One region of the Mycobacterium camsae genome, then DNA from elsewhere that is predicted to be linked to it. Evidence: predicted binding sites of a transcription regulator. Region 1 holds the regulator's gene; the other holds the start of a gene.

Evidence for each region. The regulator LexA, encoded in region 1, represses DNA repair genes until DNA is damaged. The targets are predictions, from matches to a motif close to CGAACANNTGTTCG.
Region 2: JX552_RS07455 (HNH endonuclease signature motif containing protein) is a predicted target of LexA. The motif match lies at 10,141-10,154, and genes of this name have one in related genera.

Annotation. Positions count from the first base shown of each region.
Region 1 is NZ_CP070973.1:2,661,464-2,677,090, reverse strand. Features, by position in the region: gene sigB (sigma-70 family RNA polymerase sigma factor SigB) at 1-829, shown strand, start outside; gene JX552_RS11440 (iron-dependent transcriptional repressor DtxR) at 976-1,668, shown strand; gene JX552_RS11435 (DUF4192 domain-containing protein) at 1,686-2,741, opposite strand; gene sthA (Si-specific NAD(P)(+) transhydrogenase) at 2,854-4,260, shown strand; gene JX552_RS11425 (trypsin-like serine peptidase) at 4,297-5,103, opposite strand; gene JX552_RS11420 (proteasome assembly chaperone family protein) at 5,282-6,262, shown strand; gene JX552_RS11415 (alpha/beta fold hydrolase) at 6,308-7,333, shown strand; gene JX552_RS11410 (PhzF family phenazine biosynthesis protein) at 7,356-8,042, shown strand; gene JX552_RS11405 (peroxynitrite isomerase) at 8,046-8,531, opposite strand; gene nrdR (transcriptional regulator NrdR) at 8,553-9,014, opposite strand; gene JX552_RS11395 (LysM peptidoglycan-binding domain-containing protein) at 9,176-9,682, opposite strand; gene lexA (transcriptional repressor LexA) at 9,977-10,666, shown strand; gene JX552_RS11385 (LGFP repeat-containing protein) at 10,679-12,940, opposite strand; gene JX552_RS11380 (TerC/Alx family metal homeostasis membrane protein) at 13,243-14,418, shown strand; gene JX552_RS11375 (acyl-CoA dehydrogenase family protein) at 14,422-15,582, opposite strand.
Region 2 is NZ_CP070973.1:1,748,843-1,764,469, reverse strand. Features, by position in the region: gene JX552_RS07490 (ABC transporter ATP-binding protein/permease) at 1-653, opposite strand, end outside; gene JX552_RS07485 (HD domain-containing phosphohydrolase) at 703-2,265, opposite strand; gene JX552_RS07480 (adenylate/guanylate cyclase domain-containing protein) at 2,335-3,096, shown strand; gene secA (preprotein translocase subunit SecA) at 3,093-5,948, opposite strand; gene hpf (ribosome hibernation-promoting factor, HPF/YfiA family) at 6,011-6,694, opposite strand; gene JX552_RS07465 (ComF family protein) at 6,922-7,554, opposite strand; gene JX552_RS07460 (L,D-transpeptidase) at 7,737-8,633, shown strand; gene JX552_RS07455 (HNH endonuclease signature motif containing protein) at 8,630-10,114, opposite strand; gene JX552_RS07450 (hypothetical protein) at 10,439-10,969, opposite strand; gene JX552_RS07445 (hypothetical protein) at 11,431-12,078, opposite strand; gene JX552_RS07440 (hypothetical protein) at 12,078-12,974, opposite strand; partial or broken gene JX552_RS33240 (PE family protein) at 13,280-13,834, opposite strand; gene JX552_RS07430 (LmeA family phospholipid-binding protein) at 14,079-14,900, opposite strand; gene lpqB (MtrAB system accessory lipoprotein LpqB) at 14,955-15,627, opposite strand, start outside.

The DNA.
Region 1 (15,627 bases):
GGCCAAGCGCATTGAGGCCGGGCTGTACGCCGAGCATCTGCTCGAAACCCGGAAGCGTCTCGGCGAGAACCGGAAACGTGATCTCGCCGCAGTGGTTCGCGATGGGCAGGCTGCGCGTCGTCACCTGCTGGAAGCCAACCTGCGGCTGGTCGTGTCGCTGGCCAAGCGCTACACGGGTCGAGGGATGCCGTTGCTGGATCTGATCCAGGAGGGCAACCTCGGTCTCATTCGGGCGATGGAAAAGTTCGATTACGCAAAGGGATTCAAGTTCTCCACCTACGCCACCTGGTGGATCCGGCAAGCGATCACCCGGGGCATGGCCGACCAGAGCCGCACCATCCGGCTTCCCGTCCATCTCGTCGAGCAGGTCAACAAGCTGGCGCGGATCAAGCGCGAGATGCATCAGAACCTGGGCCGGGAAGCCACCGACGAGGAACTGGCCGCCGAGTCCGGCATCCCGATCGAGAAAATCAACGACCTGCTCGAGCACAGCCGTGACCCGGTGAGCCTGGACATGCCGGTCGGCTCCGAGGAAGAAGCGCCCTTGGGCGACTTCATCGAAGACGCCGAGGCCATGTCGGCGGAGAACGCGGTGATCGCCGAACTGCTGCACACCGACATCCGCAGCGTGCTCGCCACGCTCGATGAACGCGAACATCAGGTGATCCGGCTGCGCTTCGGTCTGGACGACGGGCAGCCGCGCACGCTGGACCAGATCGGCAAGCTGTTCGGCCTGTCGCGTGAGCGGGTTCGCCAGATCGAGCGCGACGTGATGTGCAAGTTGCGCCACGGCGAGCGGGCTGACCGGCTGCGGTCTTACGCCAGCTGAGGTGTGACCCAAGCCATTTTGGCAAGCTTGGAGGACACGGTGTGCCCGCCGCGGATGCGCGGCGGGCATACTGCTGCGGTGGGGCGTTTTGGACGAACCACTCGCGCGGCTGGCGAAGTAGACTCGGCGGCAACGGAGGATGCTGAATGAACGACCTGGTCGATACCACCGAGATGTACCTGCGGACGATCTACGACCTCGAAGAAGAGGGCGTGACGCCGCTGCGTGCCCGTATTGCCGAACGGCTCGAGCAGAGTGGACCGACTGTCAGCCAGACCGTCTCCCGTATGGAACGCGACGGCTTGCTCCGCGTCGCGGGCGACCGGCACCTCGAACTCACCGACAAGGGTCGGGCGCTGGCCATTTCTGTGATGCGCAAGCACCGCCTCGCCGAGCGTCTGCTGGTCGACGTCATCGGGTTGCCTTGGGAGGAAGTGCACGCCGAGGCATGCCGGTGGGAGCACGTGATGAGCGAGGACGTCGAGCGCCGACTGGTCAAGGTGCTCAACAACCCGACAACGTCGCCGTTTGGAAACCCGATTCCCGGTCTGCTGGACCTCGGCGTCGGACCTGACTCGGGCGCCGACGAGGTCAACCTGGTCCGGTTGACGGAGCTGCCGCCCGGATCGACGGTCGCTGTCGTGGTCCGCCAGCTCACCGAGCACGTGCAGGGCGACATCGACCTGATCGCCCGGCTCAAGGACGCGGGCGTGGTGCCCAACGCGCGCGTCACCGTCGAGAACGGTCAGAGTGGCGGGGTCACCATCCTGATCCCCGGTCACGAGAACGTCACCTTGCCACACGAAATGGCACACGCAGTCAAGGTCGAGAAGGTCTGACCACATCCCGATCCCCCTCAGCCCGCACGTTGGCCGAAGGACTGTCGCGGCGGCAACCGCACCCCGAGTTGCTCGGCCAGTCGGTAACCCGTGCCGCCCAGTCTCCGAATGTCGTTGGGCCGCAAGCCTGATTGCAATGCCTGATCCAGCATGCGAGCCATCTTGTGCGACGCGTCGCAGCGCAACGCCGCTTCCAGCGACAGCCCCGCCAATGGCCCGTCGCCGCGCACGTAGGCGCTGAACGCCAGCAATACCAGGGCCTCCACCCGCCAGGGCTGCGGCAGCACGCGCGCCAGCAACGCCCACAGCGACTCAGCCGCGTCGGCGTCCTCCCCCACGGCGAGCGCATACAACGTGTCACGTACCTGGACGTCGGTTAGCGCGCAGCCCACCTCGGCCACATCGGAGTCCGACAACGACTCCCCGCCGTTCACCCGCGCAGCGGCCGCGATCGCGTTTTCCACATCGCGACGGCTGCAGGCGGCGGGATCGCTGCCGTGGGCGATCTCGCGCGCAAGTGCCGCCCGCTCGAGCGCCCCTGCCACTCCCGCGCTGCGCCGGGAGTCCAACGCGATCACCGCCTGCAGGTCGGCACGCCGGGAATAGAGGCGGCGGCCTTCCACGACCGCCGCGACCGCCAGCGGCGACGCCGAAGGGTCGTCGATCTCGCCGCCCGCGCAGCACCCGTCCACGCAATGCCAACGCCCGCCCGCGACGACCCGGTCCACCACATGCGCCGCATATCGCTCGACGCCGCGCCGCTCCAGTGCGTCGGTGAGCGCTTCGCACAACCGCCGGTGCTCCTCATTGCACCCCGGACAATTCGCACCCTCGGCGTCGACGATCACCACGATGGCCGCGGCCGGATCCGCCGCGGCAGCGAGCTCGGCCAGTTGGTCCACCCGCTCGCCGAGGTCGTCGGACAGGTCGGCCCGCAGCACCGCCCCCAGACCGCCGTCCTCAAGGGTCAGCAACACCAGCGATTTCTCCGGCACAAAGCCGAGGATGGCCGGCAGCGCGGCGATCAAAGTGGCGGGGCGGCTCAATTCAAAGCGTGATCGATGCGTAGTCATGGCGTCCACGGTGGCGATCGGCACCGTCACTTTGCGCTCGCGCAACGTGATTCAGCCGCCCGCTTGTGGAGAAAGTCGCGACTGTGGGCTCTATCGTCTACACATGACTTCGATGCGCGAGTACGACCTGGTCGTTATCGGATCCGGGCCCGGCGGCCAGAAGGCCGCGATCGCGGCAGCCAAGCTGGGCAAGTCGGTCGCGATCGTCGAGCGTGGCCGGATGGTCGGCGGCGTCTGCGTCAATACCGGCACCATCCCGTCGAAAACCCTGCGCGAGGCGGTCGTCTACCTGACCGGCATGAGCCAGCGCGAGCTCTACGGTGCGAGCTACCGCGTCAAAGACAAGATCACCCCAGCCGACCTGCTGGCCCGAACTCAGCACGTGATCAGCAAGCAGGTCGACGTGGTGCGCTCACAGCTGATGCGAAACCGGATCGACCTGGTGCTGGGACACGGTCGCTTCATCGACCCGCACACCGTCCTGGTGGAGGAAGACGCCCAGGGCGAGCGCGTGACGGTCAGCGGCGACTACATCGTCATCGCCACCGGCACCAAGCCGGCACGCCCGTCGGGCGTCGAGTTCGACGAGAGCCGGGTACTGGACTCCGACGGCATTCTCGATTTGCGGTCGTTGCCGACATCGATGGTGGTCGTCGGCGCCGGCGTGATCGGCATCGAGTACGCGTCGATGTTCGCGGCATTGGGCACCAAGGTCACCGTCGTGGAGAAGCGCGACACCATGCTCGACTTCTGCGACCCGGAGATCGTCGAGGCGCTCAAGTTCCACCTGCGCGACCTCGCGGTGACCTTCCGGTTCGGCGAGGAGGTCACCGCCGTCGACGTCGGCTCGTCAGGAACCGTGACGACCCTGGGCAGCGGCAAGCAGATTCCCGCGGAGACGGTGATGTACTCGGCCGGCCGCGAAGGCCAGACCGAGCACCTGGGCCTCGAGAATGCCGGTCTCGAATCCGACCATCGCGGAAGGATTTTCGTCGACGATCAATTCCGGACCAAGGTCGAGCACATTTACGCCGTCGGCGACGTGATCGGTTTCCCGGCGCTGGCCGCCACCTCGATGGACCAGGGCCGGCTGGCTGCCTACTACGCCTTCGGCGAACCCACCGAGGGCATCACCGAACTGCAGCCCATCGGTATCTACTCGATTCCCGAGGTGTCCTATGTCGGCAAGACCGAAGTGGAGCTGACCAAGGACTCGATCCCGTACGAGGTGGGCGTGTGCCGCTACCGCGAACTGGCCCGCGGCCAGATCGCCGGCGACAGCTACGGCATGCTCAAGCTGCTGGTTTCCACCACCGACCGCACCCTGCTGGGCGCCCACATCTTCGGCACCAGTGCCACCGAGATGGTGCACATCGGGCAGGCGGTCATGGGCTGCGGCGGCACCGTCGACTACCTGGTCGATGCGGTGTTCAACTACCCGACGTTCTCCGAGGCATACAAGGTGGCGGCGTTGGACGTGACCAACAAGATGCGCGCGCTGCACCAGTTCCGGCGCTGAAGACGAGCGCAGCGGGTCACCACCGGTGTCGCAACCTCAGCAGGTGTCGTCGTAGTCGGCCGGGGGGCTGTCACCGGGACCGCCGGCTTGCGCGCGGGCCAGGAGCTGCGCGGTGCGCTCATCGAAGGGCGCGGAGTACGAGATGTTCTCGGTGCAACCGCCGCCTTCGAACCCACCGACGACCCCGACGACCGTCGACCCGCTCATCCAGGGCGCGCCACTGGTTCCGTCGACGAGGCCCTGGCAAGGCAAGGACGGGAACCCGTCTTCGGTGACGCTGGTGGTGCCCTGACAGGCGACAGGCCGGCCGCCGACACCGGCGGGGTAACCGGTGACACTCACCCGGCTGCCGGCCGGCGGTGCGGTCCCCAGCGTCAGTGCCGCGCCGGCCCGGCCCTCCACCGATCCGGTGCCGCGTACCTTGGCGATCGCGTAATCCGCCTGCGGATCCCGGCTGGCGACCCACCGGGCGTCGAAGAACACCTCGTCGACGGTGAACGTGTCGGTGGTCGTCGCCTCACCTGCAAACCCGGGCACGAAGGTGGCGTCCAACTCACCGAGCAGACAGTGCGCTGCCGTCAGCACCAGGTCACCACCCGCCGAATGCACCACCGACCCGGTGCAGACGTGTAGGTTGCCGCCCTCCCGCGCCGTCCCGCGAAAGATCGCGCCGACCCGCGGATCCGGCGCCGGATTCTCCGGGTCGCTCAACCGCTGCACCGAGCTGCCCGGCCGCGGCGCGGACGAGCCGGCGACGGACCCATGATGGACCGGCCGGGCGCATGACGTCACCAACACCGCCAGGCTCACCAGCAGGCAGAGAATCGACGTCACGGCGCGCATCGGATTCCATCATGCCTGACCGGGCGTGCTGGCAAGCGAATAGAAAGTCAGCCCCGTGCGTTGACACCTGGTGCAGCAAAAGGCTCGGGTCACCGATACTGGAGAGCCCGATCGATTGAGGGAGACTGGACAGGGCACCCTAGAGAGACCTTGGAGAACCTGAGAGGAGGCAGCACCAATGTCCGATCACTACGACCCCGAAGAGGCACAGGAATACCAGCCAGGACAACCCAGCATGTACGAACTGGAGTTTCCGGCGCCTGTCTTGTCCACGTCCGACGGCCGGGGCCCGGTGTTGGTACACGCCCTGGAAGGCTTCTCCGACGCCGGTCACGCGATTCGGCTGGCGTCGCGGCACCTGAGAGCGGCGCTGGATACCGAACTGGTCGCGTCGTTCGCCATCGACGAACTGCTGGATTACCGCTCGCGCCGGCCACTGATGACGTTCAAGACCGATCACTTCACCCACTACGACGACCCAGATTTGAGCCTGTACGCGCTGCGCGACTCCGTCGGCACCCCGTTTCTCCTGCTGGCCGGCATGGAGCCGGACCTGAAGTGGGAGCGCTTCATCACCGCGGTGCGACTGCTCGCCGAACGGCTGGGAGTGCGCCAGACCATCGGTCTGGGCACGGTGCCGATGGCTGTTCCGCACACTCGGCCCGTCACCATGACCGCGCACTCGAACAACGCGGCCCTGATCGCGGAATTTCAACCGTGGATCTCCGAAATCCAGGTTCCCGGCAGCGCTTCGAACCTGCTGGAGTACCGCATGGCACAGCACGGTCATGAGGTCGTCGGATTCACCGTGCACGTCCCGCACTACCTGACCCAGACCGACTACCCGGCCGCCGCCCAGGCGCTACTCGAGCAGGTCGCCAAGACCGGATCGCTGGAGTTGCCGCTCACCGCACTTACCGATGCGGCCACCGAGATTCGGGCCAAGATCGACGAACAGGTTCAAGGCAGCGCGGAAGTGGCTCAAGTGGTGGCCGCACTCGAGCGCCAGTACGATGCGTTCATTGACGCTCAGGAAAACAGGTCCTTACTGACCAACGACGAGGACCTACCTAGCGGCGATGAGCTTGGCGCCGAATTCGAGCGGTTCCTGGCTCAGCAGGCTGAGAAGAAATTCGACGACGACGACAATCCGAAGTAACTGCTTCCGATACGCCTACCCGGCCCGACAACGAGGTTGCCGAACATGACCGAGCGGACGCGCAATCTCCGCCCGGTGCGCGAAGTGACATCCCCGTCGCTGCAGTTCCGCACCATTCACGGCTATAAGCGGGCCTTCCGGATCGCGGGATCCGGTCCAGCGATCCTGCTGATCCACGGCATCGGCGACAACTCGACCACCTGGACCGGCGTCCACGCCAAGCTGGCGCAGCGTTTCACCGTGATCGCTCCGGACCTGTTGGGCCACGGCAAATCCGACAAGCCTCGCGCCGACTACTCCGCCGCCGCCTACGCCAACGGAATGCGCGACCTGCTCAGCGTGCTGGACATCGAACGCGTGACCATCGTCGGTCATTCGCTCGGCGGCGGTGTCGCCATGCAATTCGCTTACCAGTTCCCGCATCTGGTCGACCGGCTGATCCTGGTGGGCGCCGGGGGTGTCACCAAGGACGTCAACATCGCGTTGCGGTTCGCGTCGCTGCCGATGGGCGCCGAGGCGTTGGCGCTGTTGCGGTTGCCGATGGTGCTGCCGGCCGTGCAGTTTCTGGGTCAGGTGGCGGGGCTCGCGCTCGGTTCGACGGCCATCGGCCGAGATCTGCCCAACATGCTGCGCATCCTGAACGACCTGCCGGAGCCGACGGCGTCCTCGGCGTTCACCCGCACCCTGCGGGCGGTCGTGGACTGGCGTGGCCAGATCGTCACCATGCTCGACCGATGTTATTTGACCGAAGCGATTCCGGTGCAGATCATCTGGGGCGAGAAGGACTCGGTGATTCCGGTCCGGCATGCCCACATGGCGCATGCCGCGATGCCCGGATCCAGACTCGAAATCTTCGAGAATTCCGCCCACTTCCCATTCCACGACGACCCGGCCAGGTTCCTCGACATCGTCCAACGCTTCATCGACACCACCGAGCCACCCGAATACGACCAGGCAGCCCTACGGGAGCTGCTGCGCAGTGGTGGCGGTGAGCGCACCGTGTCCGGACCCACCGACACCCGCGTCGCGGTTCTGAACGCCATGGGAGCCGACGAGCGCAGCGCCACCTGACCGGCCGTCGTATCGTCGGGCCATGAGCATCGACGTCACCGTCCTACGGGTGTTGACCGACGCTGACGGAAACTTCGGCAATCCGTTGGGTGTGGTCGACGCCAGCTTGGTCGACCCCGCCGATCGGCAGCGTGTCGCATCCGAATTGGGTTACAGCGAAACCGTCTTCGTCGATCCGCCCAATGCGGGCGCATCAACCGCGCAGGCGACCATCTACACCCCACGCACCGAGTTGCCCTTCGCCGGCCACCCGAGCGTCGGAGCGTCGTGGTGGTTGCTGCGGCGCGGAACGCCGATCAACACCCTGCATGTGCCCGCCGGCCTCGTCCGGGTGAGTTATGTCGACGACCTCACCGCGATCAGTGCGCCGGCGGAGTGGGCTCCGGAGTTCGCCATCCACGATATGGACTCACCAGAGGCGGTGCTGCAGGCCGATCCCGCCGATTTTCCCGACGACGTCGCACACTATCTCTGGGCGTGGTCCGACGAGGGGTCGGGGTCGATCCGCAGCCGGATGTTCGCGTCGAATTTGGGGGTGGCCGAAGACGAGGCGACCGGCTCTGCGGCGGTGCGGATCACCGAGTACCTCAGCCGCGATCTCGTAATCACGCAGGGGCTGGGATCGCTGATCTGGACCACCTGGAGCGCGGACGGTTGGGTGCGGGTCGCCGGGCGAGTTGTCGACGACGGTGCGCGGCAGGCGGGCTGACGTTCAGCTTTCCCGGTGGAGCACCGCGGCCACGTGATGCTGCTCGGGCTGCCCCACCGCGCCCATCCGCAGCGAGTAGGAGAGCTCGTCACCAGCGATCCGGAAGGAGCGGCTCAGTGCCGTCACTTCTTTGGCGGTCGGGGTCAGTGCTATCGCGCTGGTCGCCAACTCCAGTTCGACGACACCGTCGACAACCGTGTACGTGCCCAGTTCGATCTCAGCGATTCCGCTGGGATGAGCAAGGACGAACTCGATCTTCGCCGGCTCAGGCACGCGCAGGTAACCCAATTCGGCGTGCAGAGGTCTGCCGTCGGAGGCCGCCTTGGTCTTTTTCGCGTAGACCAGAAACGGCTTTCCCACGTGCGTGAAGGCGATTTCTTCGAAGTACTCGAACGGCTGGATGGTGGGGTACTCCCCCGCCCCCTTCCCGGACCAGGTGCCCAGCAACGGCGCCAGTGCTTCCAGGTCGGGATGTAGGTCTTTCGGCATGTAAGGAGCCTAGGGCTACGCTCAGCCCGGCGTCGACACGTTGCGGTGGGCGCGCAGGGCTTCGATCTCCCGCTCGAAGTCGTCGGCTGAGGAGAACGACCGGTACACCGAAGCGAACCGCAGGTACGCGACTTCGTCGAGGTCACGCAGCGGACCCAAGATGGCAAGACCGACCTCGTGGCTCGGTACCTCCGGGCCTGCGGCACGAACCGAATCCTCCACCTGTTGCGCCAGGAGGTTCAGCGCGTCGTCGTCTACCTGACGCCCCTGGCAGGCCCGGCGTACGCCACTGATCACCTTCTCCCGGCTGAAGGGCTCGGTGACGCCACTGCGCTTGACCACGGCCAGAACGGCGGTTTCGACGGTGGTGAATCTGCGCCCGCACTTAGGACACGAGCGGCGGCGGCGGATGGCCTGACCTTCGTCGGTCTCCCTCGAGTCGATCACCCGGGAATCGGGATGCCGGCAGAACGGGCAGTGCATAGCCGCTCCTTCGCCGCGCCTGACGTGGGGTACCGCAGAACCCCCACGAGAGTACCTGTGCGGCTCCTGGTGTGGCCAACGTTGGCGCTATTGGTCCCGAAGCCGACGATGACGGCCGAGGGACGTTGGCGCGGCGCGTTATTCACCCGCTACCGTGCGGTTCACCCGATCGGGGCGATCAACGTCTGGCCGGCGGACACCGCGTTGGAGTCCAACGCATTGAGATTGCGGATGCGTTCCACGACGTCATGAACCGGCGCGCCGGGTGCGACCCGCGTCGCCAGTTGCTGCAGCGACTCCCCTGGTTCCACGCGCACCACGGCGAGCGCCGCGGGCACCTGCGCCGCCGTGTCGGCCGGTTCGTCGTTCAGCACGCTGCCGAAGTTGGCCATCAGCCCGAGCCAGAGCGTGGTGACGCCGGCCAGCAGGGCCAGACCCATCGTCGTCAACGCGGAGACCGGACGGCGCCGGTGCGATGCCGTCGACATTGCGACGCCGGTGCCGAAGTAGCGCAGCGGCGCGCCGCCCGGACGCGCCGGACCAGGCCTGTTCGACCGGCTCTGCCCGGCACGGTAAGCAGGCGACTCGTCGATCGGCCTGTTGGCAGGCCTGGTCACCAGCCGCTGGGAGTTCCAGGTGCGCTGCGGGCCCGCGTAACTGATTGTCATGTCGGTTGCCTCCGGTCGACGAAATATCGCTCGTGTGTTCGACCCTAGTCGCTCAGGTGTTCGATTTCGAACACCTGAGCGACGCGTGTCGTACGAGCAAAACGGTAGACCTCACCACCGACAAGGCTTTGTCGGTGCAACCAGCTGGATGAATTCCGGATACCCGATCCGGCCGAAAGTTACACACTTGTGATTCCGCAGATCCGGGGTGGCGAGGCGGGCCGTCCCGGCACGGCGACACGCGTGTCGAACACATGTTTGATTCTTCGGTCGGGTCCGGTTACATTCAGTGGCATGAGCGACAGCAACGACCCCCCAGCGGACAACCGATTGCACGCCGTGGACGCGACGCTGACCGAGCGCCAGCGCACCATCCTCGAAGTCATCCGCGCTTCAGTCACCACTCGCGGTTATCCGCCGAGCATCCGGGAGATCGGTGACGCCGTCGGCCTGACGTCGACTTCCTCGGTGGCCCATCAGTTGCGGACCCTGGAGCGAAAAGGTTATCTGCGCCGCGACGCCAACCGGCCCCGGGCCGTCGACGTGCGCGCGGCCGATGACGCGGTGACACCGCCCACCACCGAGGTGGCCGGGTCGGACGCGTTGCCGCAACCCACCTACGTCCCGGTGTTGGGCCGCATCGCCGCAGGCGGTCCGATCCTGGCCGAGGAGGCCGTCGAGGACGTTTTCCCGTTACCGCGTGAACTGGTCGGCGAGGGAACGCTGTTCCTGCTCAAGGTCGTCGGCGACTCGATGGTGGAAGCCGCCATCTGCGACGGCGACTGGGTGGTGGTGCGTCAGCAGCACGTCGCGGATAACGGCGACATCGTCGCCGCCATGATCGACGGCGAGGCTACGGTCAAGACGTTCAAGCGGGCAGGCGGTCAGGTGTGGCTGATGCCGCACAATCCGGCATTCGATCCAATCCCCGGAAATGACGCGACCGTGCTCGGCAAGGTCGTCACCGTCATCCGCAAGGTATAGCGGCGCAGACCCTCAGTCGGCTCTGACGAACCCGTTAGCCTGCGCGACGGTCTCGCTGGCAAACCAGAGCTCAGCCAGCGTGTCGTGGTACAGCGCGCTGTTGGGCGTGTAGTACAGGCCGAACCGGGCGCTGGCTTTGATCGGGTAGCCATCGGGAGCGCGGTAGGGGTCGTCGTCCAATGGCAGGTGAATGGTGGGGCGTGACGCCGCACCGTCCGTCACCGGCACTGCGGCCTGCGGTGCCGCGGCGTAAGCCGCCTCCGCTGCAGCCGGCGCGTAGCCCGGGTCATCGGCGGCGGCATGCCGCCCCTTCCTCGGCCCGGGCGTCTCGGCTGCGCCCCGGGCCCCCACGTCGGGCACTTCGTCCTCCACGGGGCCTCCCCGGGGGTAGAAGATGTCGGGGAATTCCTGTTCTGGGGGGGCTTCGGGAACCGCGAAGTCCGGCGCCGCGGGACCCTGGGTTGCCGGCACCGACGACTCCACCGCGAAGTGCTCCGGCGAAACCGCTTCCGTAACCTCGGGCCCACCCTCGACGAGCTGGCCGAAGGCGCCGCGCGTCACGATGGGCGTCGGGGTGGTGTCCACCGCGTCGGGGTCTTCGAAACCTTCGAGTTCGTCGACCTCGTCATACTCCCCGAACTCGGAGTCCTCCTCGGCGCCCGCGGCGTAATCGTCGACGTATGCGCCCTCGTCGTGCTCGTCGTACTCGACCGCAGCCCCGCCCGCTCTGGACCAACTCACCCGTCCCGGGGAGCCGTACTCCGGCACCTCGTGATCTTCGGGGTGGTGCTCGACGGGTGGGAAGCGCTCGGAGCCATAATCGACGTCATCGTGCGTCCAGCGGCCGTCCGGGCCGGCACCGAACTCCTCGGCCACGTCGTGTCCGTGATTGTAGGCAGGCAGCTCGCGAGCGGCCCGACGGCGGCGCAGGCCGAACACCACCAACACGACCATCAGGACCAGCAGCAGCACCGGCACCACCGCCGCCAACCACCACCAATGGAAGGTGAACGTCTTGCCCGAGGGCGGTGAGGCGGACGTACTGGGTTGGTTCTGCCCCGACACCTGCAGGCCGGACAAGAGGGACGCAAGGTTGGCGGGATCGGTGGTGAAAGTGTTCTTCGCGCGATTCCACGAGACCTTGCCGCCGGTGAATTTCTGCGACACCACATCGCCGTCCACCGTCTGGTCGCCGACGGGCGCCCCGAGTTTGCCGGTGGCCCCCTTGAGTTTGTCCCACGCAGCTTTCATCGCCCCGCGCACGACGAACGCGCCGTGCTCGGGAGTCCAGAAGATCACCGGTTTGTCGGCCGCGGAGAAGGTGGCGATCCGGCTGGCGGGGGTGATACCGCCGTCAGCCTCGTTGGCGACCGGGAAGCCCAGGTCGCTGCTGACCGGACCGCCCAGCGACTCGTACTTCTGCAGGATCGGGCCCTCGACGGCATTGGCGCCGGTTGCCGGGCTGAAGAAGATCTTCCCGCCGTTGAACTCCTGAACGATGCCGTCGCCGCCGATCGGATTGGGGCCCCCTTTCTTGGCGCCCAGTGGACCGTTCGCGCCACCGGCGGCACGCCAGGCCATGTTGATGGCGGCCGTGGGGTCGATCGCGATCTGTAGGCCCTTGAGCTGGTCGGCCAGCGCCGGCGGGTTGGTGGCGAACTCCTTGGTCTTCCTGTTCCAGGACACCTCCCCGCCGGTGAACTTCTGAGTCGCGACCTCGCCGTCATAGGTTTCATCCCCGGTTGGAGCTCCCAACACCCCGCCCGAGCTGCCCAGCTTGTCCCACGCGGCGTTGAGCGCGCCGCGGACCACGAACGCGCCGTGATCGGGCGTCCAGAAGATCACCGGGTTGTCGCTGGCCGCGAAAGTGCTCACCCGACTGTCGGGTCCGGCGAGTCCAGGAACCTCGTTGATGGTCGGGAAACCGAGGTCGCTACCGGCCGGACCGCCCAGTGACTCGTATTTGTCCAGGATCGGGCCGAACATGTACTTGGCGCCGGTGGCCGGCGTGAAGTACATCTTGCCGCCGTCGAAGTCCAGGGCGAACCCGTCCCCGATGGGATAGACGTCGCCTTTTCTGGCGCCGAGCGTCGACGCGGCACCGCCGGCCTTGTCCCACGCGGCCATCATGGCCGCCTCGGCGTCGCCGATGGGCGACGCAGCCGCGGTGGGCGCCAGCAACGCCAGGGCCAACCCGGTGGCCAACGTGGCGGCCGTCAGGCCCGCCAGCGCACGTCCAACCAACTTGCTCAATTGACCCCTCTGCCCGTTCACCAAGCCTCCCAGCCGATGCCCTGCCCACCTGGCGAGCAGGCGGATTCACCGCCGTGGGCCGTTTCCCAGCCACGATGCGCATCGCTACCGGGCTCGCATAACTTTGCTCTAGCGAACGAGATATGCGAAGTCAAATCGTACATAGTGCGGAAACGGATACCGAGCCGATGTCGAATTGATGCCGCGCCGCGCTCGAGTCGCGAGAAACCGCGCTGCGCCAGGGACAGCCATTGGGTTACCGTGCCGGAGACAATATCCCGCCTGGCATGCCGGCCGACCCCGTGAGAGGAAAACCAGCGCGCATGGGCGTTTCCGGACTCGGCTGGGCCATCACCATCGTCCTGATCGCCGGGTTGATGCTGTTCGACTACGCCTTCCAGGTACGCAACACGCACGTGCCGACGCTACGTGAAGCCGCGATCTGGTCGACAACCTATATCGGGATTGCGGTGCTTTTCGGTATCGGCGTCGCCGTCGTGGGCAGCCCGCGTATGGCAATCGAATATTTCGCGGGCTACCTGAGCAACGAAGCCCTCTCAGTGGACAACCTTTTCGTATTTCTGGTCATCATCAGCAGTTTCGGAGTTCCGCGGGTGGCACAGCAGAAGGTGTTGCTATTCGGGATCGCGTTCGCGTTGGTCGCTCGGACCGTATTCATCATCTTGGGCGGCGCACTCATCAACAACTTCAACTCGGTCTTCTACCTGTTCGGCCTGGGGCTGCTGGTCATGGCCGGCAAGCTCGCCAAACCGGCGGAGGCAGAAGACCATACCGCCGACAACCTGATCATCCGGTTGGCCAACCGCTTCCTGCGGACGTCGAAGGAATACGACGGCGACGGGTTGTTCGTCGTCGAGGACGGTAGACGGGTCATGACCCCGCTGCTGTTGGTCATGGTCGCCGTCGGCGGCACCGACTTGTTGTTCGCATTCGATTCGGTCCCGGCAATGTTCGGTCTGACTCAGAACATTTACCTGGTTTTCGCCGCAACCGCGTTCTCGTTGCTGGGTCTTCGCCAGCTCTACTTCCTGATCGACAACCTGCTCGACCGACTGGTCTATCTGACCTACGGCCTGGCCGTGATCCTGGGCTTCATCGGCGTGAAGCTGATTCTGGAAGCGTTGCACGGCAACAACCTGTCGTTCATCAACCACGGCAAACCGGTTCCCGTAGTAGAGCTGAGCATCACGGTGTCGCTGTTGGTGATCGTCGCCGTCTTGGTCATAACGACGGTCGTGTCGTTGTTTTCGGCTCGCGGACGTAGGCAGAACGCCGTCAGCCGGGCCCGCCGGCACGCAGCGGAGTATCTGACCCATGCGCAGGATCCGGTACAACGCGCCAATGCCTATGCCGAACTACTGCAGGCTGAACACGAGATCGACACGCTGACAGCAAGATTCAACGGCAAGGTCAAGCAAGACGAGGAACTCGCGGCGCTACTGCAACGCGTCCACGATGCCCACCGCGAAGCGGGCTAGCCGTTACACGCCGAGTCCGCGGCCGATGATCTCTTTCATGATCTCGGTCGTGCCGCCGTAGATGGTCTGCACCCGGGCGTCGAGATAGGCACGGGCAACACTGTATTCACGCATATAGCCGTAACCGCCGTGCAATTGCAGGCAGCGGTCGACCAGGTGAACCTGCTTCTCGGTGGCGTACCACTTGGCCATGGCGGCCTGCTCGGCCGTCAGCTTTCCCTCAAGGTGCAGGGCAAGGAACTCATCGACCATGATGCGCACCACGGTGGCCTCGGTGGCCAATTCGGCCAGCAGGAACCGGCTGTTCTGGAAGCTGCCGATCGACTTGCCGAAAGCCTTGCGCTCCTTGGTGTATTGCAGCGTCTCTTCCAGCACGCTTTCCATCGCGGTGGCGGCCATGACGGCGATGTTGATCCGTTCCTGGGGCAGGTTCTGCATCAGGTAGATGAAGCCCATCCCCTCCTGACCGAGCAGGTTCTCCACCGGCACCTTGACGTCGGTGAACGACAGTTCGGCGGTGTCCTGGGCGTCCAATCCGATCTTGTCGAGGTGGCGGCCGCGTTCGAAGCCCTCCATGCCGCGCTCGACGACCAGCAGACTGAAGCCCTGCGCCCCCTTTTCCGGGTCGGTCTGCGCCACCACGATCACCAGATCGGAATTGATTCCGTTGGTAATGAACGTCTTTGAACCGTTGAGCACGTAGTGATCGCCCTCTTTGACCGCCCGGGTCTTGATGCCCTGCAGGTCACTGCCGGTACCCGGCTCGGTCATCGCGATCGCGGTGATCAACTCACCGGTGCAGAACTTGGGCAGCCAGCGCTGCTTCTGTTCGTCGGTGGCCAGGTGCAGCAGGTAGGGCGCGACGATGTCGTTGTGCAGACCGAACCCGATGCCGCTGTAGCGCCCACGGGTGGTCTCCTCGGTGACGATCGTGTTGTACCGGAAATCCGCGTTCCCACCGCCGCCGTACTCCTCCGGTACCGCCATGCCCAGGAAACCCTGTTTGCCGGCTTCGAGCCACACCCCGCGGTCGACGATGTGGGCCTTCTCCCATTCGTCGTGATACGGCGCGACGTGGCGATCAAGGAAGGCGCGGTAGGACTCCCGGAACAGGTCGTGCTCGGGTTCGAAAAGTGTGCGCTGGTACTTGACGGCGCTGCCCATGGGTGCGACCTCCGGCTGTCATAGGTGGAAGACTCTTACGCCCAA
Region 2 (15,627 bases), 910 kb from region 1:
GCATGGATCGGACTGCCGCTGAACGCCAGCCGGCCGTCGCGGGCGAGGAAGATCACCCGGTCACAGCGATCGATGCCGGCCGGCTCGTGCGTGGTGAGCACGACCGTCACCCCGCGCTCGCTTAGGCCGCGCAGCAGCCGCATAACGTCGGCCGCGGTCGAGGGATCGAGTCCGGACGTGGGTTCGTCGAGGAAGAAAAGGCGGGGGCGGGTCAGCAGCTCGACGGCGATGCTGGCGCGCTTGCGCTGGCCGCCGGACAGCGCACGGACCGGCACCTCGGCCCGATCGGTCAGGTCGAGATCCGCCATGGTCTGCTCGACCACCCGATCCGCTTCGGCAGCCGTGGTGCCCGCCGGCAGTCGCAGCCGGGCCGCGTAGCGCAGCGTGCGGCGCAGCGGCATCTCCTGGTGGATGATGTCGTCCTGGGGCACGTAGCCGATGCCGGCGTCACGCCCGGCCAGGTGGTGTGAGACTGCGCCGCCGGACGGTGGCTGTAGTCCCGCAAGGATCTTCAGCAGGGTGGTCTTTCCCGCTCCGCTGCCACCGGCGATGGCAACCAGCTCGCCGGGTTCGATGGACAGGGACAGCTGCTGCAGGATGTTTCGTGCGCCGGCCCGCCGGCTCACGTCGATGGCATGCACTAGTGCGGTCATGTCGAGGATCATCGGCCAGCGGCGGGACCGGTTACATGGGGCGGCTGCCTCAAATCATTCCGCGATCGATGGCCGCGAGGCTCGCCTGGGTGCGGTTGTTGACACCCAACTTGGCGTAGATCCGCTCGACGTGATTGCGTGCGGTCTTCTCGGCGATGAACAACTCGGCGGCAATTTCCTTATTGGACCGGCCCTGGGCGACCAGCCGGAGCACTTCGACCTCCCGGGCGGTGAGCCCCGACGACCACGAGGTGCGCCGTGCGTGCCGGTGCCCGGCCGCGGCCAGCACAGCTTCCACCGAGTCGGCGTCGAGCCGGCCGTCGCGCGCCTCCTGGCGAAGTCGGCCGGCAGCGGCATCCGGGTCCAGGGCAGCCCGCTGCGGGCGGGGCTCGAGAAGCTGGTGATAGGCGGCGACCGCGGCGAGCAGCCGGTCGTGCGGCGTCAGCTCGTTGCCGGCAAGTCCCCGCGGAAAGCCGGACCCGTCCAGACGTTCCTCGTGCCTGGTGGCCACCGATACCACCGACTCGAGTCCCTCGATCCGGCTCAGGATGCGTCCGGTCAGGTAGGGGTACATGCGTACCCGCTCCCATTCCGCCGTGCTCAGCGGGCTCTTCTTCTCCCAGATCTGATTGGACACACCGAGTCTGCCGAGACCCTGAACCAGACCGGCCCGGTACAGCCGGGTGACGTCGGCCGACGGCATCCGGCAGTGCCGGCCCGCCGCGGCCGCGAGGTCGGCGACACCGCGCGAAAAGCCCGGCGAGCAGGGACACTTGAGATCGACGAAATCGGCCATGGCCCTGAGTAATTCGTCGATCTCGTCGTCACCGATGATGCGGTCGCGATCCGGCGCCAGTGCCAGAGCCGCCGCCCACACGTCGATGTCGAGCAGGCCCTCGACGATCGCCGCGCCGTCATCGACGAACACGTCGACCACCGCCGGGCTGAACTGGGTGCCGCGCCGGGACCGGGCGACCTCGGCCGCCTGTTCCAGGCCTCCGGTGCGCAGGTGGACCTCCACGACATCGGCCAGGTGAACGACGCGGATTTCCAGCGGAATATCCTCTCCCCGAACACCATTCGGCATCCCCCGGCCGTCCCAGCGTTCGAAGATGTAGGCCAGCGCCGCCCCGACCCGGCTGTTCAGCCCGATCCGATCGGACAGCACGCCGGCGGAACTGCAGTGTGAACTGATCAGGCCGGCCACCTGGTTGCGTGCGGTCAGCAGAAAGGCCGCCGAGCGCAGGCCGCGTTCCCATGCCGGTAGTCCGCGCCCGATGTGGCTGACCATCAGACGCAGGAAAGGCAGGCCGGCCATGTCCACCCCGTAGGTGTCGGCACGGAAGGCGATGTCGTCTCCGAACAATGTCGAAAGCTCGTGGGAATCGGCGTGACAACCGATCCATCCCACCAGGTTGGCGTAGTACATCGTCTCGCGCTGCGCTGCGTCCAGGCCCAGTCGTTCGGCTATCCGGGTGGCGATCAGGGTGGACCGCAGCATGTGTTCCATCGGCTGCCCCAGACCGAGATCGATCGCCAGGGATATGGCCGCCAGCAATTCGGCTTTGCGCAGGCCTGTTGGCGAGCCGTGCAGCTTCCGGGTCGGGTGCACGCCCTCATTCTGCACTTTCTGGGGCAGTTGCCCCATGTGGGCCCCGTCGCGCCGCCCTAGCCTCTGCCTATGGTGACGGCGATCGAGCACAACCCCTGGGACAGCGTTCTGACCGAAGGTCACGCGCCGTTGGTCAAGGCGCGGCGGGTGTTTCGCTATCTGCCCTCGGCACCGCGTTGCAAACTGTGCAACAACCCGTTCGGCGGCCCTGCCGGTCGCGTACTCGCGGTCGCCGGGTTCAGCCCGTCGCGCAAGAACCCGAACCTGTGTAGTCGTTGTTGTGACGCGCTGCCGGCGGGAGGTGCCGAAGTAGACGTCGCGGTCTTGTTCGCCGACGTTCGCGGGTCGACGGCCCTGGGTCAGCGTGGGGCCGCAACGGACTTCGCGGCGTTGCTCAACCGGTTCTACGGCGCCGCGACGCACGCGCTGCTGCGTCACGACGCGGTGATCGACAAACTCATCGGCGACGAGGTGATGGCGTTCTTCGTGCGCGGCATCAGCGGCCCGCGATACCGCGAGCACGCCGTCGCGGCCGGGTTTGACCTACTCAAGGCTGTCGGTTATGGCAGCGACGTCAGGCCGTGGCTCGAGTTGGGGGTGGCGGTCAATGCCGGTGTCGCCTACGTCGGCAACGTCGGCGGCGCGGTCGTCGACTTCACGGCCCTGGGCGACCCGGTCAACGTCGCCGCGCGCATGCAACAACATGCCGCCGGTGGAGAGTTGCTCGTCGCGGCCGGAGTGGCCGACGAGGCGGTGGCATCAGGACGACGACGCCGGCTGAACCTGCGGGGCCACCCACGTCCGCTCGACACGTTCGTACTGGGGTTCTAGCGCTTCTTCACCGATTTCGGCGGCTTGGTGCCGCGGCCCTGCTGGCGCGCGGCGGCCCGCCGCTCCCGACGACTGCCGCCCGCGGCCGCCGACGTCTTGGCCGCCCCGCCACCGTTGCGCTGCACCTGCGCCGAGCCGTCCTCCGACGGGCCGGAATAGGTCAGCGCGGGCGCCTCGCTGTCGACGCTGTCGTCGATTCCCTTGGCGCGCAACGTGCTTACCGGCTCTTTCGGGGCTTTCACGCGGGCCGGCGGCTCTTCCTGCTGGGCGGCCGCCGTCGCGAATTCGGCCAGGCCTTCGGGCTGTTCGACCGGCGCCACATCGACCTGGGGCGCCGGCACCGCTTCCACGCTGACGTTGAACAGGAAGCCGACCGACTCCTCTTTCATGCCGTCGAGCATGGCCGTGAACATGTCGTAACCTTCGCGCTGGTACTCCACCAGTGGGTCGCGCTGCGCCATCGCCCGCAGCCCGATGCCCTCCTTGAGGTAGTCCATCTCGTAGAGGTGCTCGCGCCACTTGCGGTCGATCACGTTGAGTAGCACGTTGCGTTCCAGCTGACGCATCGCGCCCTCGCCGGCGATCTCCTCCAGCTCGGCTTCCCTTGCGGCATATGCCTTGTCAGCGTCCTCGAGCAGTGCCTCGAGCAGTTCCTCGCGGGTCAGATCGTCGCGGTCGGAGTCGGCGTCCGGATGGGTGAGCGACTCATGGCTGATGCCTACCGGGTAGAGCGTCTTCAGCGCCGTCCACAACGCGTCCAGATCCCAGTCCTCGGCGTAGCCCTCACTGGTGGCGCCGTTGACATAGGCGGTTATCACATCGCGGAGCATGTCCAGCGCCTGCTCTTTGAGGTTCTCCCCCTCGAGGATGCGGCGGCGCTCGGCGTAGATGACCTTGCGCTGCTGGTTCATCACCTCGTCGTACTTCAAGACGTTCTTGCGCATCTCGAAGTTCTGCTGCTCGACCTGGGTCTGGGCGCTCTTGATGGCGCGGGTGACCATCTTGGCTTCGATCGGCACGTCGTCGGGCAGGTTCAACCGGGTCAGCAGGCTCTCCAGCGCGGCCCCGTTGAACCGGCGCATCAGCTCGTCACCCAGCGACAGGTAGAACCGCGACTCACCCGGGTCGCCCTGGCGGCCGGAACGGCCGCGCAGCTGGTTGTCGATCCGGCGTGACTCGTGCCGTTCGGTGCCCAGCACGTACAGGCCGCCGGCCTCGATCACTTCGGTGGCTTCTGCGGTCGCCTCTTTCTTGACCTTGGGCAGCTCCTGGTGCCACGCCTCTTCGTATTCCTCGGGGGTTTCCACCGGGTCCAGGCCGCGTTCCCGCAACCGCTTGTCGGTGAGGAAGTCGACGTTGCCGCCCAGCACGATGTCGGTTCCGCGGCCGGCCATGTTGGTGGCCACGGTGATGCCGCCCCGCCGGCCGGCCTCGGCGATGATGCCCGCCTCCTGCTCGTGATACTTGGCGTTGAGGACGTTGTGTGGGATGCGCCGCTTGGTGAACTGGCGCGACAGGTATTCCGAGCGCTCGACGCTGGTGGTACCGATCAGGACGGGCTGACCCTTCTCGTAGCGCTCGGCGACGTCGTCGACCACCGCGATGTACTTGGCCTCTTCGGTCTTGTAGATCAGGTCGGACTGGTCGGTGCGGATCATCTCCTTGTTGGTCGGGATCGGCACCACGCCCAGCTTGTAGATCTCGTGCAACTCGGCCGCCTCGGTCTGGGCGGTACCGGTCATGCCGGCCAGCTTGTCGTAGAGACGGAAGTAGTTCTGCAGCGTGATGGTGGCCAGCGTCTGGTTCTCGGCCTTGATCTCGACGTGCTCCTTGGCCTCGATGGCCTGGTGCATGCCCTCGTTGTAGCGGCGACCGATCAGCACACGGCCGGTGAACTCGTCGACGATGAGCACTTCGCCGTTGCGGACGATGTAGTCCTTGTCGCGGTTGAACAGCTCCTTGGCCTTCAGCGCGTTGTTGAGGTAGCTGACCAGCGGAGAGTTGGCCGCCTCGTAGAGGTTGTCGATGCCGAGCTGGTCCTCGACGAACTCCACGCCCTTCTCGTGCACGCCGACCGTGCGCTTGCGCAGGTCCACCTCGTAGTGGGTGTCCTTCTGCATCAGCGGCGCCAGCCGGGCGAACTCGGTGTACCAGTTGGACGCACCGTCGGCCGGGCCGGAGATGATCAGCGGGGTGCGGGCCTCGTCGATCAGGATGGAGTCGACCTCGTCGACGATCGCGAAGTTGTGCCCGCGCTGCACCAGATCGTCCAGCGAATGGGCCATGTTGTCGCGCAGGTAGTCGAAGCCGAACTCGTTGTTGGTGCCGTAGGTGATGTCGGCGTTGTAGGCGACGCGGCGCTCCTCCGGCGTCATCTGGGCCAGGATGACCCCGACGTCCAGGCCGAGGAAGCGGTGCACCCGGCCCATCCACTCGCTGTCGCGTTTGGCCAGGTAGTCGTTGACGGTGACGACGTGGACGCCCTTGCCGGCCAGCGCGTTGAGGTAGGCCGGCAGCACACAGGTCAGGGTCTTGCCCTCACCGGTCTTCATCTCGGCAACGTTGCCCAGGTGCAGGGCTGCGGCGCCCATCACCTGCACGTCGAACGGACGCTGGTCGAGCACCCGCCAGGCGGCCTCGCGGGCCACCGCGAAGGCCTCGGGGAGCAGGTCCTCGAGGTCCTCGGGGTTTTTCTCGTCCGCGAGACGCTTTCTGAACTCGTCGGTCTTGGCCCTCAGCTCCGCGTCGGTGAGTTTCTCGACGTCGTCGGACAACGTGTTCACATAGTCGGCCACCTTCTTGAGGCGTTTGACCATGCGACCTTCACCAAGGCGCAGCAATCTCGACAGCACAGCTTTATTCCCCTGTTGGGTAGGAGTCTTTCAGGCGACCCCCATCCTAGGTGAAGAGCTGATCAGGCCAATCTGATCAGGCCGTAGTCGTAGGCGTGCCGACGGTAGACCACCGAAGGACGTTCGGTCTCCTTGTCGAAGAACAGGAAGAAGTCGTGCCCGACCAGCTCCATCTCGTAGAGCGCGTCGTCGACCGACATCGGCTTGGCCGGGTGTTCCTTGACCCGGACGACCTGCCCGGGCTCATGGTCGAGCACAGCACCGTCGTGTTCGTGGGGTTCGGCCGGCTCGGCGGCGAATGCCTTCTCCGGCGGTGGGAGCACCGCGGTGGCCTCGGCCAGCGACACCGGCGTCTTGTCGCCGTAATGCACCTTGCGGCGATCCTTGCCGCGCCGCAGCCGGTTCTCCAACTTGGCGACGGCGGATTCCAGCGCGGCGTAGAAGCTGTCGGCGCAGGCCTCCCCGCGCACGACCGGGCCGCGCCCGCGGGCGGTGATCTCTATGCGCTGACACGCCTTGCGCTGGCGGCGGTTGCGTTCATGGTCGAGCTCGACGTCGAAAAGATAAATGGTCTTGTCTAATCGCTCGCACCGGGCGAGCTTCTGCGAAACGTAGATGCGGAAATGATCGGGTATCTCGACGTTGCGTCCCTTGAACACGATCTCGGCGTTGGCCGTCGGTTCGGCCTGTTCTTCGGTTCCGGATGCGGCTAGGACCTGTTCGGAATCCGCGGTGAGCCTTGGCATTCGTGACAACTCGTTTCTCTTTTCACGTCACACGCGACCTGCGTGCCCGGCATTCATTTCAGATACGCGCCGACGAGGTTAGAGCGGTATAGAGGAGCCACCGCCGCAGGCTGCCCGCCGGAGCAAGAGACCGTATTCTCACCTCCTACCGCGGGTGCTGGTGGTGTCGACGTTAGCCGTTGTTCGCCTCACCTTGCCACCCCATTCGCAGACCTGTTGCGAGTTCTTCACGCTGCGGCGACGGCGAGAACCGCGGCGACCCGCACTCCGGCGGCCCGGAGCACCCGAACGGATTCGCGCGCGGTCGCTCCGGTGGTGACGACGTCGTCGACGAGCAACACCTCGGTGCCCGGGCGCGAGCCGCGCAACCGCACCCGGCCGGCGACATTGCGTTCGCGGGCCGAGGTGTCCAGGCCCACCGAGTCGCGCGCCAGGGAGCGCATCCGCAATGCGGCGGCGACGGCGATGTCCGGATGGCCCGCGACCGCCGCTTCAGCCAAGCGGGTGACGGGGTCGCCGCCGCGCCGGCGCGCCGCAGCGCGCCGGGTGGGCGCCGGCACGAGCGTCAGCGGGGTGTCCACCATCCCCCAGCACAACAACCGGTGGACGCCGACGGCGAGCGAACGGGCCAAGGGCGTGACGAGGTCACCGCGGCCGCGCTCCTTGAGCGCCAATATGGCCTGGCGCCGGACGCCGGCGTAGCGGCCCAAAGCGAACACAGGGACTTCCGGATCGATGCGGGGACTCACTACCAGCGGTTCGCCGGGTTCGACATTGAGGGCGTGGGCGCACACGGGGCACCATCGGGTTGCCGGCGCTCCGCAGCCGCCGCACAGCAGCGGCACGACCAGGTCAAGCAAGTCGAGCATGCCCCCAAGTGTCACCGCCGGGGCTGACAAGTCCGGATGGAGACCGACTTGTAACCAAACACTGACCGACTTGCGCACGCGCGCTTACGTTTACGCGCTGGTGGCAGCCCTACCATTCGAGCAGCGACGTCCTATTACCCATCCGACTAATTACCCGAATGAGAGAGAAAGCCATGCGGGCGGCAATCCGGTCTCTGCTGGTGTTCATCGGGATCACTTCGACGGTGATCGCCGGGCACGCCGGCGTCACGCTGATGGCGGCGAGCAAGCCGAGCGGCTACTCCGACATCGCCGCGATCCTGCCCGTGCGCGGCTCAGTCGTGGGCGTGGCGCACCCGGTGGTGGTGACCTTCGGCGCTCCGGTCGCGAACCGTGAGGCCGTGGAGCGGGCCATCGAGGTGTCATCGACGCCCGCGATGAGCGGCCGGTTCGAGTGGGTGGACAGCAACGTCGTGCAATGGGTGCCCGACCGGTTCTGGCCGGCGCACACCACCGTGGCGCTGTCGGTGGGCGGTCTGCGCACCGAGTTCAAGACGGGTCCGGCCGTCGTCGGCGTCGCCGACATCACCAACCACACCTTCACGGTCAGCGTGGATGGGGTGGAGGCGGATACGCCGCCGCCGGCGCTGCCGGCGCCGCATCATCGGTCGCATTTCGGCGAAGCGGGCGTGCTGCCGGCGTCGATGGGCAGACCCGAGTACGAGACGCCGGTGGGCACCTACAGCGTCCTCGCCAAGGACCGCTCGGTGATGATGGATTCGAGCAGTGTCGGCATTCCCGTCGACAACCCCGATGGCTACCGGCTCCAGGTCGACTACGCCGTGCGCATCACCAATCGGGGCCTGTACGTCCATTCGGCTCCGTGGGCGATCAACGCGATGGGCGTCGAGAACGTCAGCCACGGATGCATCAGCCTGAGCCCCACCGACGCGGAGTGGTATTTCAACACAGTCCACGTCGGCGACCCGGTGATCGTCAAAGAAGGCGTCCCAGCAGTGGACAGCGGCAAGGAAGCCGATGTGAAGCCGATGCAGCCGTCGACGCTCAACCCGGACCGGCCGCCCAGCTAAAAGGGTGGGGGTTCGTTGTCGGGTGGGGCGGGGCCGTCGGTGGTGTGGTGGGCGGCGATGCGGGTTTGGTGGTTGGCGCGGCGTTCGGCGGCCACGCGTTGGGCGCGGTCTTGGGTGCGGGTGCGCCGGCGTTGGGGCATCATCGCAGTGCGTTGGGCGCAGTAGTCCTGCGGTGGGGTTTGGGCTTCGGGGGCGGGCATCCCACCCACGGCGTGGCACAGGCTGGGAAACAGCAAGGCACTGCCCGGGGTGGTGACGTGGGTGTCCCCGGCCGGGGAGGTCAGGATCAAGGTGCCGTCAGCGAGTTGTTGTTCGCTCCAGCCCCAGAACGTTTTCAGCAGGTGGTGAGTGCGGCAGTAGCACTTGAGGTTGCCGGCATGGGTGGGCCCGCCCCGGGCATAGGCGATGGTGTGGTCGAGATCGCAGCCAGTGGCCGGCACCTCACAACCCGGCCACCGGCACGTCAGATCCCGGGCCCGCACGAAAGCGGCCAACGCGGCCGACGGGGTGTAGTGGGGTTCGGGTGCGTGGTAGCCGGGGTGGATCAGCGGTACCCGCTTAGCGGTCAACGCCAACTCCGCTAAGAGTTCGGCGGTGATGAGGTCCTCACCGCCCAGCACACACCCCGGGACGTCACTGTGGCCGTTGAGGGTGGCCTGTTCGGCGATCACATGGATCACAACCGGCGAGGACGCCTTACCCCCGCCCGCGGTGCAATCGTCGCGCCCGCACTCACAGCCCAGCCGGGTCGCTCCGGCGGCCAGCGCCCCCAACGCATCGGCGCGGCGCTGGGCCAGCGTGCGCGGATCATTCGGGCACACCGTGGCCGCCAACCCCGACAGCCGCGCATCGACAGCCTGAGCGTCGGTGGCACGCAGCCGCCCATCAATCTGAGACAGCCCCTCATACACGCCGCCGATCCACACCTCCCGCTCGGCCTGCACCTTCTGGCGGCGCCGCACCGCATCCACATCGGCGCGAGTCACGATCGCGTCCACCTTCTGCGACAGCCGACCCCGACTCAGCGACGGCCAGCGCGCCACCCGCGCCGCGATGGCGGCATCCACCGCCGCCAGCACCTGCGGGTCCTCGATCAGATCGGTGCGGAACACGATCGTGGAAAACGCCTCCAGATCGATGTCCCCGGCACAAAACACCGCCGCCACCGCCGGCAACCGCTCCCGCATCGCCCGGGCATACCGCAGCTTGGTCTCCGCGCGCCCCTGGCTGATCTTCTGCCCCGCGGCCACCTCCCCCGCCACCGCCTTGAACGTGTCGATCGCCCACTGCCCCGCCTCTGCACCCGGCACCAGGCGGTGGGCGAACAACTGCCCGATCGCCACCAACTCCGCAGCCATGTCCTGGTTGACCGAGCGCGCCGCCCCCACGATCCGCGCCATCCAACCCACCGATTGCTCAGTCTCCTCCAACAGAGCCCGCCGGTGGGCCAACACCTCCCGATAGCCGTCATACTCCGCCATCCCCGGCGCAACGAACGGCAATCTATCGAACATACGTTCTATAGTACCTGCTCACCCCGACACCGCGGGTGTCATCTCCCAGGGCATCGGTGACAGTTGGCGTGTCAGGACTTCGGTGACGTTTCGTCGCTCTTGGGGCATGGACCGCGGGGTCGTGCGTTGCCGACGTAGGTCACCGCGGGTGCGGGTCTTGTGTGCTCGATGAGGACTTCGCCGATCAGGTCGGCGACGATGATCTTGTCGCCGTTGGTGACGACCAGGACCTGATCAAAGCCGCGTCATCCATCGACCTTGTACTGGACCCCCGGCAACGGGATTCCCTGACTACTGCGCCGGCGCGCCCACCGCCCCACACGCCGGAAGAGCCGTCGTCGTCCCTGCCAGCACCGCCGGAATGGGTGCCGCGGGCACTTCTGCCGCCGCGGCTTGGGTCGGCGTCTGCGGGCCCGGCAGCACGACCGGGTCGGCTGCCTTTCCGGCCGACGGATTCATCGGCGCCCCCTTACCCGTGCCGGCCTGGGTCACTATCGGAACGCCTACCGGCGCACCGCCGACAGCCCCGGCCCCGGCGCCCGCCACCGGTACCACCGGCGCCACCGGAGGCACGACAGGAACCGGCGGGACAACGGGCACGGGCGGCACCACCGGCACGACCGGCGCCGCCGGCACCGGCCCGGGCAGCACCACCGGCGCCGCCGCTACCGGCCCGGCAGCGAAGCCCAACTGCTGCTCGATGCAGTTCCCGCCACCGGTTCGCAACGGAGTCGCCACCACACCCGGGCTCAGCGCCAGCGCAGCCCCGCACAGCCCGGCGCCCGCGGCGACCGCTACGCAGAATCGATCGAAATTCCGCAACGCCAACTCCATTCATTCGCCCCGATTGTCCCCGCATTGATTGACAATGGGGAACCGTATCGGCGCGCTGAATTCCTGCCTAGAGCCCTAAGTTGATGGATGCCGAACCGATGCCAACCACCGGCCGTGCCGTGACAGTGTCTTTCCCGAATAGTTACGCGGGGAACGGTTTTGACGGCCAAAGCTGTGCTACCTGGCCGCACCGACACCATTTGCCAGGCGAACGAGGAAGCCGAAAAAACGGGGTTGGGAGGCGTTCCGCAAATCTTTGCGGGCAAATTACATCAGTGTAATTTATACTTATGGAATTCAGGACAACACTCAAATCCGAGCCGTATATCGATGTACTCGGCAGGGCCCGCCGAAACCAATCGAGCGGGTGAGGCGGTGGCCGCGTCGTGACGTCGCTGCCGCGGTCGACATGGGCTACGCCACTACGCTGCAGCGAGCTCAATTCACGATCAACGCCCCGTTGTTACCGGGTAAGCCTGGGCTGCCACCGGGCCCCCAGCGCCCCCGGCACCCCCGGTGCCCGGGATGCCCGCAACGGGATAGGCCGCCACATCGCCGCCGTTGCCGCCACTGCCGCCTGAAGTGTTTGCTAGGTTGCGGTTACCACCGACGCCGCCATCGCCGCCCACTGCCGTTTCCGTTGCTGAAGAACTGAATTCCAACACTCCGGCACCGCCATCCCCTCCCGCGCCGCCATAGGTGCCGTTGCCGCCATTTCCTCCCCGTCCGCCAACGGCGACATAGCCGCCTATCGCTTCACCGCCCCGACCGCCGTCACCGCCACTCGCCGCAGTGCCGGTCCCACCGTCGCCTCCATCGCCGCCGCGGCCGTGGCCAGAAAAGGTAATAGCCATACCGCCATCTCCGCCCGATCCGCCCGCATTTCCGCTGCCGCCACCGCCGCCGCCACCGCCGGTGTAGCTACCGGTCGACCCCTGGCCCAGATCGATCACGTCACCACCGCGACCGCCGGCCCCTCCGATGTTGCTGCTACCACTGCCGCCAGCCCCACCATCGCCCGCGGTGAATGTTCCACTGCCATTCGTCACCCTCACCTCCCCGCCTTGGCCACCGGCGCCGCCGGAGAATAGTGCCATCACCACCGCTTCCGCCCACGCCACCCGCAGCGGTGGCGGAGCTTCCGATGCCTAGCCCGACATTGCCGCCCGCTGCGCCGGCTCCACCTGCACTCCCGCCGCCGCCGGCCCCGCCACCGCCCCTGCGTAGCTACCGGTCGAGTCCGGACCCAGATCGATTGCGTTACCACCCGTGCCCCCGCCCCTCCGAGGTTGCTGCTGCCGATGCCACCAGCGCCGCCATCGCCGCCGACAAAAGTTCCTTTGCCGTTCGTTACCCAAACCTTCCCACCATCGCCGCCGGCGCCGCCGAAGAAGGAGCCATCACCACCGTTTCCGCCAACACCGCCCTTACCGATAGCCGTGCTGCCCTTGCCCAGGAAGACATCACCGCCCACTCCGCCGACTCCGCCTACAAGGCCGCCTGAAGCGCCTGACCCGCCCGCACCGCCAAGCGCGGTACCAGACGCGGCCGCGTTGCTGAGGGACGCGCTTCCGCCGATACCACCGGTCCCGCCGGTTCCGATTACCCCGGGGGTCCCGCCGGACCCGCCGGCCCCGCCAGTAGCGCTGCCAATGACAGAGTTCGACGTCGCCTCACCCCCGGCTCCACCGACTCCGCCGCCGTCACCGCCCGCTCCGCCAGTACCGCCGACAGCATTTCCGCTGGCAGCTGCATTGGTGATGGTTGCGGCACCGCCTGCCCCACCCGTTCCGCCGTCGACGCCATCAGCCCCGGCCCCACCGATGGCGTCCCCGGTTCCACCGTTGAACGCTGCGCCGCCATGCCCGGCTTTGACACCTACCCCGCCGTGGCCACCAACGGCTTGGGCGGCGGACGCAGCATTGCCGATCGTCGCTACCCCCGTTCCCGCCATCTCCGCCCAACCCGCCACCAGCACCGATGTTGATGCCATCGGCGCCACCACCGTGGCATCCCACCCGGCCCCACCGACCCCCCGGCCCCACCGGCACCACCAGTTCCGCCGTGACCACCAGCACCGCCATGACCGAACTACCGGCCCCCGGAACCGCCAGACCCGCCAACACCCGCGTTGCCGCCGCCACCACCCGGCCCACCCACGCCACCTGCCGCGGTCGAGGTTCCTGCGCTACCCGCCGCTCCGACCGCACCAGCCCCACCGACACCCTCGGCCCCACCATCGCCGAACCACACCGCACTACCCCCGGCACTGCCAGCACCGCCACTAACCGTGGCAGTCCCTATCCCTCCGGCGCCGCCAGCGCCCCCAGCGCCCCACAACCAGCCCCCACTACCACCGGCACCACCGTCACTACCTCCGATACCACCGGCACCTCCGACCCCACCGGCACCGATCAATCCCGCCGCACCACCGGCGCCACCTGACTGCCCCGTAGCGCCCGAGCCCCCAGCTCCGCCATTACCCCACAACAGCCCCCCGGCACCACCGTCCTGACCGGTCCCCGGCGCCCCGTCGACGCCGTTACCTATCAACGGCCGCCCAAACAACCACTCGCCAGGCCGATTGACCAGACCCAACACCGCATCCTGCGCCATCTGCAGCGGTGAGGCGTTGAACCCCTCTGCAGTCCCGTAAGCAACCCCCGCGGCACTCAACGACCCCACGAACTGGTCGTGAAAAGCCGCCGCCTGCAAACTGAGCACCTGATAAACCTGACCATGACGCGAAAGCAGAGCCGCGATCGCCGCTGACACCTCATCACCCGCAGCAGCCGCCACCCCCGTAGTCGACAACGCCGCCGCCGCAGTGGCGGCATCCAACGACGAGCCGATCCGACCAAATCCTTCGCGACGGTCGCCAAAGCCAGGGGCGCAGCGATCACATGAGACATCGACCAACCTCTGAGAAGCTCGTCTCAACGACCGGTCCATGGGCCGGAGATGCAAAATTATGTGGCGATTATGTGGCGCGCCCCGCCATCGCAGAACGACTTATCGACCGATCAGCCGCAAAAGTGGTGGACGAAGGATGGCTTCGACGACGAGCTGGTGCCCACGAAACGCCTCCATTCCCCGGTCAATCCGAGCCCCACCACAGCGACGGCCAGCTAAAGCTCAGCGCACCCTGACTCAGCCGCGTGATCAAGTCCTCGAGCGCCCGCAGCGGCAGCTCCATCCGCCACTCCGGCAGCAGACCGGACAGGTGCAGCGATTCCGACGTCAGTTCGACTCCGGTGATCATCAGCCCGTGTGGCAACTCCGGCAGCTGAACCTGATAGGACGGCGTGCGCAACGGCAGCTTCCACCGCCGCTGCCCGGCCACCACCGCGCGCGGGCGCAGCCACAACGTCGAACCGACCACGTCGGCGTCGACCTCGAGACCGCCGAGACCGGGTCGTCGTGCCCAGCTCAGTCGTGCCGTCCCGTCCTCCCCCGATTCGCTGCGCAGGTGCGGCGCCGCCTGCTCCAGCACGTGGTCGAAGATGTCTTTGGGCAACTCTGTGTTCAACTCCGTCGGGGCCGCTACGACCAGCGGCGGCACCCCGGGACGGATATGCACGTTGCGCATAAGGGCGACCGCGCTCTGCAATCGGTTGTCGGCCCAGCGGATGTCGCGGGCGGCCACCCGGACTTCCCCGAGCTGGCCCACCGGCAATCCCTGTGGATCCAACTCCGATTCCAGTTCCACGACGGTCAGCGTCACGTCTTGATCGCCGATGCGAACCGTGACTTCCTTGCCGACCAACAGCTGCTGCAGCGTCGCGAACAAGGTCCGGTACGGCATCGCCACCGCATGCGCGCCCACCGACGGTATCCCGGTCGACGACCACAGTGAGGCGAGCATCTCCAAGGCGCGGAACGGGTCGTCCCAGCGCAGGAAGGGAACCTTGGGCGACATCGGCAAGCTCCTCCTCACCAGCAGGGTAGCCGGTGGGTTCAGCGGTCGATACGGCTATCCCGGTAGGACCGGCGCGGCCCCGCCGATCATCAGGCCGGCCACCTCCGACCAACCCTGTTGGTTTTCCGCGGCGGCCGCCGAGTACATCAACACTCCTTGCGGACCGGCGACGTACACGGTGGACGGATTGGCCGCGATGGCGAACAGGGGGATCTGCAGACCGCGGGCGGGCGCATCGGAATTGACGCCGTCGAGATTGACATAGGACACCGGATGGGTCGCGTCGTTGCGGGTCACCACGATGTCGTCGCCGGTTCGCCAATACAGCGACACCACCGAGGTGCCGAGTCCGAAACCCAGCCGCCGTGGATAGGTCAGGGCGAACTGGCCGGCCTGGGTCTGCTCGACCCCGGCCAGGATGACCTGTCCACCGATCACCATCGCCGCGCGGGTCCCGTCGCGGGACAGCTGCAGATCGCTGATCGGTCCGGGGAAGCGCGCCGCCACTGCGGTGGAATCCACAGGGATCCGGGCGGGTTGGCCGGAGGCGGGTTCTTGAATGGCTCGCAGCACGTTGTTGGCGTCGACCACCACCCACACCGCGTCGTCCAGTGACCAACTGGGCCGCGACAGGTTGTGCCCGTCGGCGGACTGCACCGCCTCGCCACCGAGGTCCCCGATCCACAGCGACGCCGCCATGTCCGGAGCGCCCCGGCGCAACGTCACC